Regions from separate parts of the Massilia sp. 05N420 genome, predicted to be linked through region 2. Evidence: predicted binding sites of a transcription regulator. Region 2 holds the regulator's gene; the other holds the start of a gene.
What was found. The regulator sigma-54, encoded in region 2, starts transcription at its own class of promoters, with help from an activator protein. The targets are predictions, from matches to a motif close to TGGCANGNAANCTGCTTT.
Positions count from the first base shown of each region.

Region 1: AC1DIX_RS13370 (ammonium transporter) is a predicted target of sigma-54. The motif match lies at 3,090-3,107, and genes of this name have one in related genera.

Region 1 is NZ_JBFTMX010000016.1:191,707-197,133, forward strand. Features, by position in the region: gene AC1DIX_RS13360 (RNA polymerase sigma factor) at 1-369, opposite strand, end outside; gene AC1DIX_RS13365 (Nramp family divalent metal transporter) at 519-1,808, shown strand; gene AC1DIX_RS13370 (ammonium transporter) at 1,837-3,042, opposite strand; gene AC1DIX_RS13375 (LysR substrate-binding domain-containing protein) at 3,221-4,159, opposite strand; gene AC1DIX_RS13380 (urate hydroxylase PuuD) at 4,264-5,427, shown strand, end outside.
Region 2 is NZ_JBFTMX010000015.1:219,637-225,063, reverse strand. Features, by position in the region: gene lptA (lipopolysaccharide transport periplasmic protein LptA) at 1-1, shown strand, start outside; gene lptA (lipopolysaccharide transport periplasmic protein LptA) at 2-562, shown strand; gene lptB (LPS export ABC transporter ATP-binding protein) at 562-1,338, shown strand; gene AC1DIX_RS12240 (RNA polymerase factor sigma-54) at 1,341-2,837, shown strand; gene hpf (ribosome hibernation-promoting factor, HPF/YfiA family) at 2,940-3,299, shown strand; gene AC1DIX_RS12230 (enoyl-CoA hydratase/isomerase family protein) at 3,404-4,489, shown strand; gene AC1DIX_RS12225 (GntP family permease) at 4,636-5,427, shown strand, end outside.

The sequences.
Region 1 (5,427 bases), on a different contig from region 2:
GAGGCGCAGCTGCTCGAAGCGCCATTCGGGCTGCTCTTCTTCGGCGCCTTCCCAGGTGTCCGGGAAGGCCTCCAGCGGCTCGTCGAGTCCGTGCAGCGCCTTGCAGGCCTTGCGGTAGGCGATCGCGAACACCCAGGTCGAGAGCTTGCAGCTGCCGTCGAAGGTCGCCGCCCGCTGCCACACGACCAGCATGGTGTCGTCGACGATCTCCTCGATCGTGGCGGCGTTGCGCGTCATGCGGTGCAGGAAGCGCGTCAGCCGCGGAAAGTAGCTGCGGTACAGGATTTCGAAGGCATGCCGGTCCCCGGCCGCGATCCGGTCAACCAGGTCCGCCTCGCCATCGGACCGCTCATTCGCCTGCTGGTCCACGCATTCGGTCTCCACTGTTTCCGGTGAATACCCGGTTGCCGCGCAAAGGTTCAATCGCATTGTTACACGGAAGGGCGCAGCCCGCGCCGGCCTGCACTTGCGTGCGCGGGCGAACGGATGACACAGCCGTTTGCCCGCATTATGCAGGCATGGACGACAAGGACGCAGACAAGCCATCGCCGGAAGCCGCCGCCTGGCTCTCGAAGCTGGGCCCGGGCCTGATCACCGGCGCGGCGGACGACGACCCGAGCGGCATCGCGACCTACTCCCAGGCCGGGGCCCAGTTCGGCTTCAACCTGCTGTGGACCCTGCTGCTCACCTATCCGCTGATGGTGGCGATCCAGGTGATCAGCGCCCACATCGGCCGGGTCACCGGCCGCGGCCTGGCCACCAACCTGCAGCGTTTCGCGCCGCGCCGGCTGGTCTGGCTGATCGTCGGCCTGCTGCTGGTCGCGAACGTCATCAACATCGCGGCCGACATCTCGGCGATGGGCGACGCGATGGCCCTGGTCGCTCCCGGCAAACCCCATTACTACGCGGTCGGATTCGGCGTGCTGTCGATCCTGCTGCAGGTCTTCATTCCCTACCAGCGCTACGTCAACCTGCTGAAATGGCTGACCCTGGTGCTGCTGGCCTATGTCGCCACCGTGTTCGTGGTGCGCGTGCCCTGGGGCGAGGTGCTGCATGCCACGCTGCTGCCGCGCCTGGAGTGGCACAAGGAATACCTGACCACCATCGTCGCCGTATTCGGCACCACCATCAGCCCCTACCTGTTCTTCTGGCAGGCTTCGCAGGAAGTCGAGGAGCTGCGCGCGGACGCCGATGCGCAGCCGCTGCGGCGCGCGCCGGAACAGGTGAAGGCGCAGTTCCGCCGGATCCGCTTCGACACCCTGGTCGGCATGGCGGTGTCGAACCTGGTCGCCTTCTTCATCATGCTGACCACCGCCACCACCCTGCACGCGCACGGCACGCTCGACCTGCAGACTTCGGCCCAGGCCGCAACCGCATTGAAGCCGGTCGCCGGCGAACTGGCCTTCCTCCTGTTCGCGCTGGGCATCGTCGGCACCGGCCTGCTGGCGATTCCGGTGCTGGCCGGTTCGGCCGCCTATGCGATGGCCGGCACCTTCCACTGGAAGAGCAGCCTGGATTCCAAGTTCTCGGYGGCGCGCAAGTTCTACGCCATCATCATCGTCTCGACCCTGGCCGGGATCGGCATCAACTTCGCGCCGATCGACCCGATCAAGGCGCTCTACTGGAGCGCGGTGCTGAACGGCGTGATCGCGGTGCCGGTCATGGTGATCATGATGGCGGTGGCCTCGAGCACGAAGATCATGGGCGAGCTGAAGATCTCGGGCCGGCTGCGCGTGCTCGGCTGGATCTGTACCGGCGTGATGGCGGTCGCCGTGCTGGCGATGTTCGGGGCCGGGTTCATGCATTGACGGCTTCCCCCGCACGGGGGGAAGGAATCTACTGGAAGGTGGTCTCGCGCTCCGGCGTGGCGCTGATGCGGTGGATCGACAGGTCGGCGCCGTCGAATTCCTGTTCCGGATCCAGGCGCAGGCCCACCGTCTTCTTCAGCAGGCCGTACACGATCCAGCTGCCGAGCCCGGAAATGACGATGCCGAGCACGGTGCCGACCAGCTGAGACCAGATGGAGACGCCGCCCAGCCCGCCCAGCGCGCGGCTGCCGAAGATGCCGGCCGCGATGCCGCCCCAGGCGCCGCACAGGCCGTGCAGCGGCCACACGCCCAGCACGTCGTCGATCTTCCAGCGGTTCTGCGCCAGCGTGAACAGCGAGACGAACATCGCGCCGGCGACCGCGCCGGTGACCAGGGCGCCGAGCGGATGCATCAGGTCCGAGCCGGCGCACACCGCCACCAGGCCGGCCAGCGGTCCGTTGTAGACGAAGCCGGGGTCGTTGCGGCCCATGACGAAGGCGGTCAGGGTGCCGCCTGTCAGCGCCATCAGGGAATTCACCGCCACCAGGCCGTTCATCTTGTCGAGGGTCTGGGCGCTCATCACGTTGAAGCCGAACCAGCCCACCGTCAGGATCCAGGCGCCCAGCGCCAGGAAGGGGATGTTCGAGGGCGGGTGGGCGGCGATGCGTCCGTCCTTCGCATAGCGGCCGCGGCGCGCGCCCAGCAGCAGCACCGCCGGCAGCGCGGCCCAGCCGCCCACCGCGTGCACCACCACCGAACCGGCGAAGTCGTGGAAGGGCGCGCCGAAGACGGTATGCAGCCAGTCCTGGATGCCGAAGCGGTTGTTCCAGGCGATGCCCTCGAAGAGGGGATAGACCAGGCCGACCAGCACGGCGGTGGCGGCCATCTGCGGGTGGAACTTGGCGCGTTCGGCGATGCCGCCCGAGATGATGGCCGGGATCGCCGCGGCGAAGGTCAGCAGGAAGAAGAACTTGACGAGTTCATAGCCGTTCTTCGCCACCAGGGTATCGGTACTGCCGAAGAAGTGCATGCCGTAGGCGATGCCATAGCCGACGAAGAAGTAGGCGATGGTCGAGACGGCAAAGTCGATCAGGATCTTGACCAGGGCGTTGACCTGGTTCTTGCGGCGCACCGTTCCCAGTTCGAGAAAGGCAAAGCCGGCGTGCATCGCCAGGATCATGATCCCGCCGAGCAGGATGAAGAGCGCGTCGGCCCCGGTTTTGTAGGCATCCATGCAAGTCTTTCCAAAAAAGTGCGTGAAAACAGCGTTAGCACTTCTTGGTAGCAATAAGCGTTCCAATTTAGTGAAGGAAGGCCCCGAGAATGCACCGGCCGCGGGCGGAAGTCACGTAGCGCCCCGTTCGCGTGCGTCTGCACTGCCGAGGTGCAGGCGTGCGCCAAAAAGGAACGTCTCAGCCTTTGACGAGGGCCTGGGCCGCCGCCGTCACCAGGTCGCGCAGCCACTTGTGCTCGGGCGACTGGTGCACCCGCTGGTGCCAGAGTTGATAGAAGCGCATCGGCGGGAACTTGATCGGCACCGTGAAGTTCTTCAGCGGCAGCGTCTTTTCGTAGAAGCGGATGAACTGGCGGCCGGTTGTCAGCACCAGGTCGGTCTGCGTCAGCATGTAGGGAATCAGGCCGAAGTAGGGCGACTCGACCGCCACCTTGCGCTGCATGCCCTGGCGTTCCAGGAAGGCGTCGATGACGCCGTGATAACCGGGCAGCATCGGCGAGGGCGCCACGTGCGGCAGGCTCAGGTAGTCCTCGAGCGTCATCGCATCGCCGGCCGTGCGGCGCGCGTAGGCACTTTCTGCGCGCATGGTGCAGATGATCGGGTCTTCGAACAGCTTCGAGATGTGCAGGTGGGCCGGCGGCTCGTCCCAGTTGGCGATCACGAGGTCGATCTCGCCGTCCGACAGCATGCGCAGGTAGTCGGTGCCCGGCCCCAGGTGGTGGATGGCGACCTTGCTGTTGGGCGCGCCGCGGCGGATCGAGGCCACCACGCTCGGCAGGAACTGGGTGTCCAGGTAATCCGGGGCGGCGATGTGGAAGGTGCGCGCCGCCTGCTCGGGCACGAAGGGCGACTTCCTGATGAACAGGCTCTCGGTTTCGTCGAGGATGCGCTTGGCCGGTGCGAGCAGGCTCTCGCCATGCTGGGTCGGCACCATGCCGCGCGCGCCGCGCACCAGCAGCGGATCGCCGGTCAGTTCGCGGAGCTTGCGCAGCGAGGCCGAGATAGACGGCTGGGGCTGGTTCAGCTTGAGGGCCACGCGCGACACGTTCTTTTCCACCAGCAGCAGGTAGAGGATGCGGATCAGGTGCAGGTCGAGGTGCTGGGGCAGGCTGCTCATCGGAAGGTCATATGCGTGTGCTTATGTCGAATATACGATATTTTTCATGTTGAATAAATGGAAACCGGCGTATCTTCTCGTAATCACACGTGCAAAGGATGTGCATGGACTACCTGCTTCCGTACGGCCTCGAATGGATGAACCTGCTGGTGCGCTGGCTGCATGTCATCACCGGCATCGCCTGGATCGGCGCCTCTTTCTACTTCGTCTGGCTCGACAACTCCCTGCGGCCGCCGGCGCCCGGCAGCGAACTGGCGAAGAAGGGCGTGGCCGGCGAGCTGTGGGCCGTGCACGGCGGCGGCTTCTACAACCCGCAAAAGTACCTGGTCGCGCCCGCCGAGCTGCCCGAGGAACTGCACTGGTTCAAGTGGGAAGCCTATTCGACCTGGCTGTCGGGCTTCGCCCTGCTGACCATCGTCTACTACTTCAATGCCCAGGCCATGATGGTCGACCGCAGCGTGGCCGACCTGTCGAGCTGGCAGGCCATCGGCCTCGGTCTCGGCAGCCTGGTGGTGGGCTGGATCGTCTACGACCTGCTGTGCCGCTCGAAGCTGGGCAAGCACGACCTGGCCTTCGGCGCGGTGATGTTCGTCTTCCTGAGCGCGGCCGCCTGGGCGCTGACCCACTGGCTGAGCGGGCGCGCGGCCTATATCCACGTCGGCGCGATGATCGGCACCATCATGGTCGCCAACGTGGCGATGGTCATCATCCCGGGCCAGCGCAAGATGGTGGATGCGATGATCGCCGGCCAGAAGCCCGACCCCGTCTACGGCATGCGCGGCAAGCAGCGCAGCGTCCACAACAACTACTTCACGCTGCCGGTGCTGTTCATCATGATCAGCAACCACTTCGCCATGACTTACCGCCACGAGCACGCCTGGGCGGTGCTGGCCGCGATCATGCTGGCCGGCGTCTTCATCCGCCACTTCTTCAACCTGCGCCACAAGGGCCGGGTCGAATGGAAGTACCCGGCCGTGGGCGTGGTGCTGCTGCTGGCGGTGGCCGTGGCGATCGCCCCGAAACCGCCGGCGGCGGCCCCGGCCGCAGCCGATGCCGGCGCGCAGTTCGCGGTGGTGCAGGGCATCCTGCAGCAGCGCTGCGTGTCCTGCCATTCGGCCCATCCGACGCAGCCCGGCTTCGCCACCGCGCCGGCCGGCGTGATGCTGGACAACCCGCACGGCATCACGCAGAACGCCCAGCGCATCTACCAGCAGGCCGTGCAGCTGAAGGCCATGCCGCTGGCGAACATGACGAATATGACGGATGCC
Region 2 (5,427 bases):
AATGAAGGCCGTCCTTGCCGCTGCCGCGCTGTTGCTGGCGCCGCTGGCGCAGGCGGAGCGGGCGGATGCGCTCAAGCCGCTGAAGGTGGTCGGCGGCAACGGGACCCTGGACCAGGTCACGCAAACCGTGGTCCTGACCGGCGGCGTGACCGCCACCCGCGGCACCATGCTGCTGAAGGCCGAGCGTGCCGAGATCAAGGAAGCGCCGGACGGTTACAAGACCATCGTCCTGGTCGCGGCGCCCGGCAAGCCGGCGTCGTTCCGCCAGAAGCGCGACAGCGGCCCCGAGCAGTGGGACGAAGGCCAGGCCGAGCGCATCGAGTACGACGAGCGCACCGAGGTCGTCAAGTTCAGTTCGAACGCCGCCATCAGGCAGCTGGAAGGCCGCAACGTGATGCGTGAAATGGGCGGCGAATTCATCGCCTACGATGCGCGCAAGGAAGTCCTGCTGAACCTGAACGACCCGAGCGGCGTCGACAGGCCCGGCAAGGCCCGCGCCAGTTTTACTTTTTATCCGCGCCGCACTGCGTCGGCCGGGCAACCGGAAGCAGGAAAGCAATGATGGATGTACACGCAGACGCCGCCGCCATCGCGAGCGGCGGCAGCACCCTGGTGGCCAAGGGGCTGCAGAAAAGCTACGGCAAGCGCCTGGTGGTGCGCGACGTTTCGCTGCAGGTCGCCTGCGGCGAGGTGGTCGGCCTGCTCGGCCCGAACGGCGCCGGCAAGACGACCTCGTTCTACATGATCGTGGGCCTGGTGCCGGCCGACGCCGGCGCCATCGTCATCAACGGCACCGACATCACCAGCCTGCCGATCCACCGGCGCGCCATGCTGGGCCTGTCCTACCTGCCGCAGGAAGCCTCGGTGTTCCGCAAGCTGACGGTGGAGGAGAACATCCGCGCCGTGCTGGAACTGCAGCGCGAGGACGGCAAGCCGCTGGGCAAGAACCGCATCGAGGAGCGCCTCAACGAGCTGCTGGCCGAGCTGCAGATCGAGAAGCTGCGCGAGAACCCGGCGCTGTCGCTGTCGGGCGGCGAACGGCGCCGCGTGGAGATTGCGCGCGCCCTCGCCACCAACCCGCGCTTCGTGCTGCTGGACGAGCCGTTTGCCGGCGTCGATCCGATCGCGGTGATCGAGATCCAGCGCATCGTGCGCTTCCTGAAGGAGCGCGGCATCGGCGTCCTGATCACCGACCACAACGTGCGCGAGACGCTCGGCATCTGCGACCGTGCCTACATCATCAACCAGGGCGCGGTGCTGGCGTCGGGACGCCCGGACGACATCATCGCGAATGAATCCGTCCGCCGCGTCTACCTGGGTGAACATTTCCGGATGTAGTCATGAAACAGACGCTGCAACTCAAGACCTCACAGCACCTTGCGCTGACACCGCAACTCCAGCAGTCGATCCGGCTGCTGCAGCTGTCCACTCTCGAGCTGCACCAGGAGATTGAACAGGTCCTCAGCGACAACCCGCTGCTCGAACGCCTCGACGATCCGCTCGACCACTCGGTGCGCCTGCTGGCCGACGGCGCGATCAACAACGGCGCGTCGACCTCGACCACGCCCGACTCGCCGCCCTCGTCCAGCCAGGGCGAGGAGGGCAATGGCGGCGGTGGCGCCGAAGCCGAAGGCGGCGACAGCGACAACGGCGATGCCGGCGGCGCCGAGCACGACATGGACTGGGGCGAGTCTGGCCGTTCCGGCAGCGGCAGCGGCGGCGAGGAAGAGGATGGCCGCCCGCAGCTGGAAGCCAGCCCGGTCTCGCTGCGCGAACACTTGATGGAGCAGGTACGCCTGACCTGCATGTCGCCGCGCGATTGCGCGCTGGTCGAGATCGTCGTCGACACCCTCGACGACAACGGCTACCTCGAAGAAACCCTGGACGAGCTGCATGCGCGCCTGCCGGCCGAACTCGAAGTGGAATTCGAGGAGCTGCGCACCGCACTGGCGCTGGTGCAAAGCATGGACCCGCCCGGCGTGGGCGCGCGCAGCGCCGCCGAATGCCTGGCGCTGCAGATCCGCCGCATGCCGGGCGTGCCGCTGGTCACGCGGCGCATGGCGCTGACCATCGTCGAACGCTACCTGACCTGGTTCGCGCAGCGCGAATTCAACAAGCTCAAGAAAGCCCTCGACTGCGACGACGAAGACCTGCGCGAAGCCCAGGCCGTGATCCGCCATTGCAATCCGCATCCGGGCGCGGCCTTCGCTTCCGACGTTTCCGACTTCGTGGTGCCGGACGTGATCGTGCGCCGCGCGAAGGACGGCTGGAGCGTGCAGCTGAATCCCGAGGTGATGCCGCGCCTGCGCGTGAACAGCCTGTATGCCACCTTGATGAAGCAGGGAAAATCGGAATCCCAGCTGGCGGCGCAGTTGCAGGAAGCAAAATGGCTCATCAAAAACATGCGCCAGCGCTTCGATACTATCCTTCGGGTAGCTCAAGCAATCGTGGAGCGCCAGCGGAACTTTTTCTCCCATGGCGCCGTTGCCATGCGGCCCCTTGTTTTACGTGAGATAGCTGATACACTAGGTCTACACGAGAGCACAATTTCTCGTGTCACAACTCAGAAATACATGCTGACGCCGCACGGCATGTTCGAGTTGAAGTACTTTTTCGGGAGTCACGTCGCGACCGAGGCAGGAGGAGAAGCCTCCTCGACCGCGATCCGGGCTCTCATCGTACAACTCACAGGAGCAGAAGACCCCAAAAACCCTTTATCCGACAGCAAGATCGCGGAGATGCTAGGGGAACAGGGAATGGTTATCGCACGCCGCACGGTAGCGAAATACCGCGAGGCGCTGAAGATCCCTCCCGTCAGCCTCCGTAAATCTCTGTAGCAAGCTCTTTCAGCAAGCTCTTGCAGCAAGCTTCTTGCAACAACGCTGCCCTGGTGCGTGGTATGCGCGTACGACAGGCAGCGCATCATCAAAGGAGTGTGTATGAATCTCACTATCAGCGGACATCATCTCGATGTAACCCCGGCAATCCGTGAATACGTACAGAACAAGCTCGAACGCATCACCCGCCATTTCGATCAAGTGATCGACTCCCACGTCATCCTCTGCATTGACAATCTCACCGAGAAAGAAAAACGCCAGAAGGCCGAGATCAACTTGCGCCTCGCCGGCAAGATCGTTCACGTCGCCAGCGCCGCGCACGACTTGTACGCCGCGATCGACATGCTGATGGACCGGCTCGACCGGCAGGTGCAGAAGTACAAGCAGATGCTGCAGGATCACAGTAGTACACCGCTCAAGCGCATACCCAACGATGGAGGAGAAGCTGCCGCTACAGCGTGATCCTTCCGCTGGCGCAGCACAAGCAAGGAAGGGCGCATCTGGCGCCCTTTTCGTTTTCCGGGCCGCGCTACAATGCCGTTTTCCATTTCAATAAATAAAAGAACATGAGCGAATACGTGCAGACCCGCGTTGCCAGCGGCACCGGCATCATTACCCTCGACCGTCCCAAGGCCCTGAACTCGCTGTCGCTGGAGATGGTGCGCGCACTGACGGAGACCCTGCTGGCCTGGCGCGACGATTCGAACGTCGACGCCGTCGTTATCAAGAGCAGCAGCGAGAAAGCCCTGTGCGCAGGCGGCGACATCCGCTTCTTCCACCAGGCCGGGCGCGCCACGCCCACTGGAGGCAGTGCGCTGCTGGAAGACTTCTTTACCGAAGAATACGCGCTGAACCACCTGATCCACTTCTATCCGAAACCCTATATCTCGTTGATGGACGGCGTGGTCATGGGCGGCGGCATGGGTATCGCCCAGGGCGGGCCCGAGACCGGCCTGCGCATCGTGACCGAACGCACGAAGATGGCCATGCCCGAGGTGAACATCGGCCTGTTCCCGGACGTCGGCGGCAGCCACTTCCTGTCGCATGCGCCGGGCGCGCTCGGCATGCATCTGGGACTGACGGGGCTGACCATCGGCGCCGCCGATGCGCTCTACGTCGGCCTGGCCGACGTGTTCGTGCCGGGCGCCGAACTGCCGGCACTGCATGCGCTGATCGCTGCGACGCCGGGCAAGCAGCTGGCCGATGCGATCCGCGCCTTCGCCGCGCCGTTCGCGCAGCAGGCCGGCGCCAGCGAACTCGAAGCGCAACGCGCGCTGGTCGACAGGCACTTTGGCGCCGACTCGGTACAGGCCGTGATGGTCTCGCTGGAGGGCGATGACACCCCATTCGCGCAGAAGGCCCTGGCCGCGATGCGCCAGCGCTCGCCGCTGATGATGTGCGTGACGCGCGAGATGCTGGTGCGCGGCGCCACGATGGACGTGGCTGCCTGCCTGCGCATGGAGCGCTCGCTGGTGCGCCGCAACTTCGAACACGGCGAAGTGCTGGAAGGCGTGCGCGCGCTGGTGATCGACAAGGACAATGCGCCGAAGTGGAACCCGCCCGCGCTGGATGCCGTCACGCCGGAGATGGTGGCGCGCTTCTTCGAGCCGGTGTGGCCGGCGCATGCGCATCCGTTGCGCCACCTGGCATAAGCGGCGCCCGCTCCGCCGCCCCGGCATCCGCCGGGTTTTTTTTCGCCTACCGATAATGCGTTGCAGCATAAGCACGAATTTATGCGATGATTTCATCAGGCAATGAAATAATGGCATAGCCAAGCACAACAATAGAGGAGTCCAATTTGTCGTTTCTGATCGTCCTGGCCGCGCTGGCCTTCCTGATGGTGGCCGCCTACCGCGGTTATAGCGTCATCCTGTTCGCACCGATCGCCGCCCTCGGCGCGGTCCTGTTCACCGACCCGTCCGCCGTGGCGCCGGTCTTTTCCGGCATCTTCATGGAAAAGATGGTCGGCTTCGTCAAGCTCTACTTCCCGGTCTTCATGCTGGGCGCCGTGTTCGGCAAGGTCATCGAGATGTCCGGTTTCTCGAAATCCATCGTGCAGGCGGCGATCCGCTACATCGGCCGCTCGCGCGCGAACGCCGTGATCGTCGCCGTGTGCGCGCTGCTGACCTATGGCGGCGTGTCGCTGTTCGTGGTGGTGTTCGCCGTGTATCCGTTTGCGGCTGAGCTCTACCGTCAGAGCAATATTCCGAAGCGCCTGATGCCGGGCGCGATCGCACTGGGCGCCTTCTCGTTCACCATGGATTCGCTGCCGGGCACGCCGCAGATCCAGAACATCATCCCGACCACCTTCTTCAAGACCACCGGCTGGGCCGCGCCCGTGCTCGGCACCATCGGTTCGGTGTTCATCATCGTGGTCGGCCTGGCCTACCTGGAATGGCGCCGCCGCGCCGCGATGGCGAAAGGCGAGGGCTATGGCGCGCACGCCGATGTGCCCGAGGCGGAGGCGAACCGGGAAGCGCTGCCGCATCCGCTGATCGCGGTGCTGCCGCTGGTGCTGGTGGGCGTGGCCAACTTCGCGTTCACCAAGATGATCCCGGTCTGGTACGGCGCCGGCGCCTATACGGTGCCG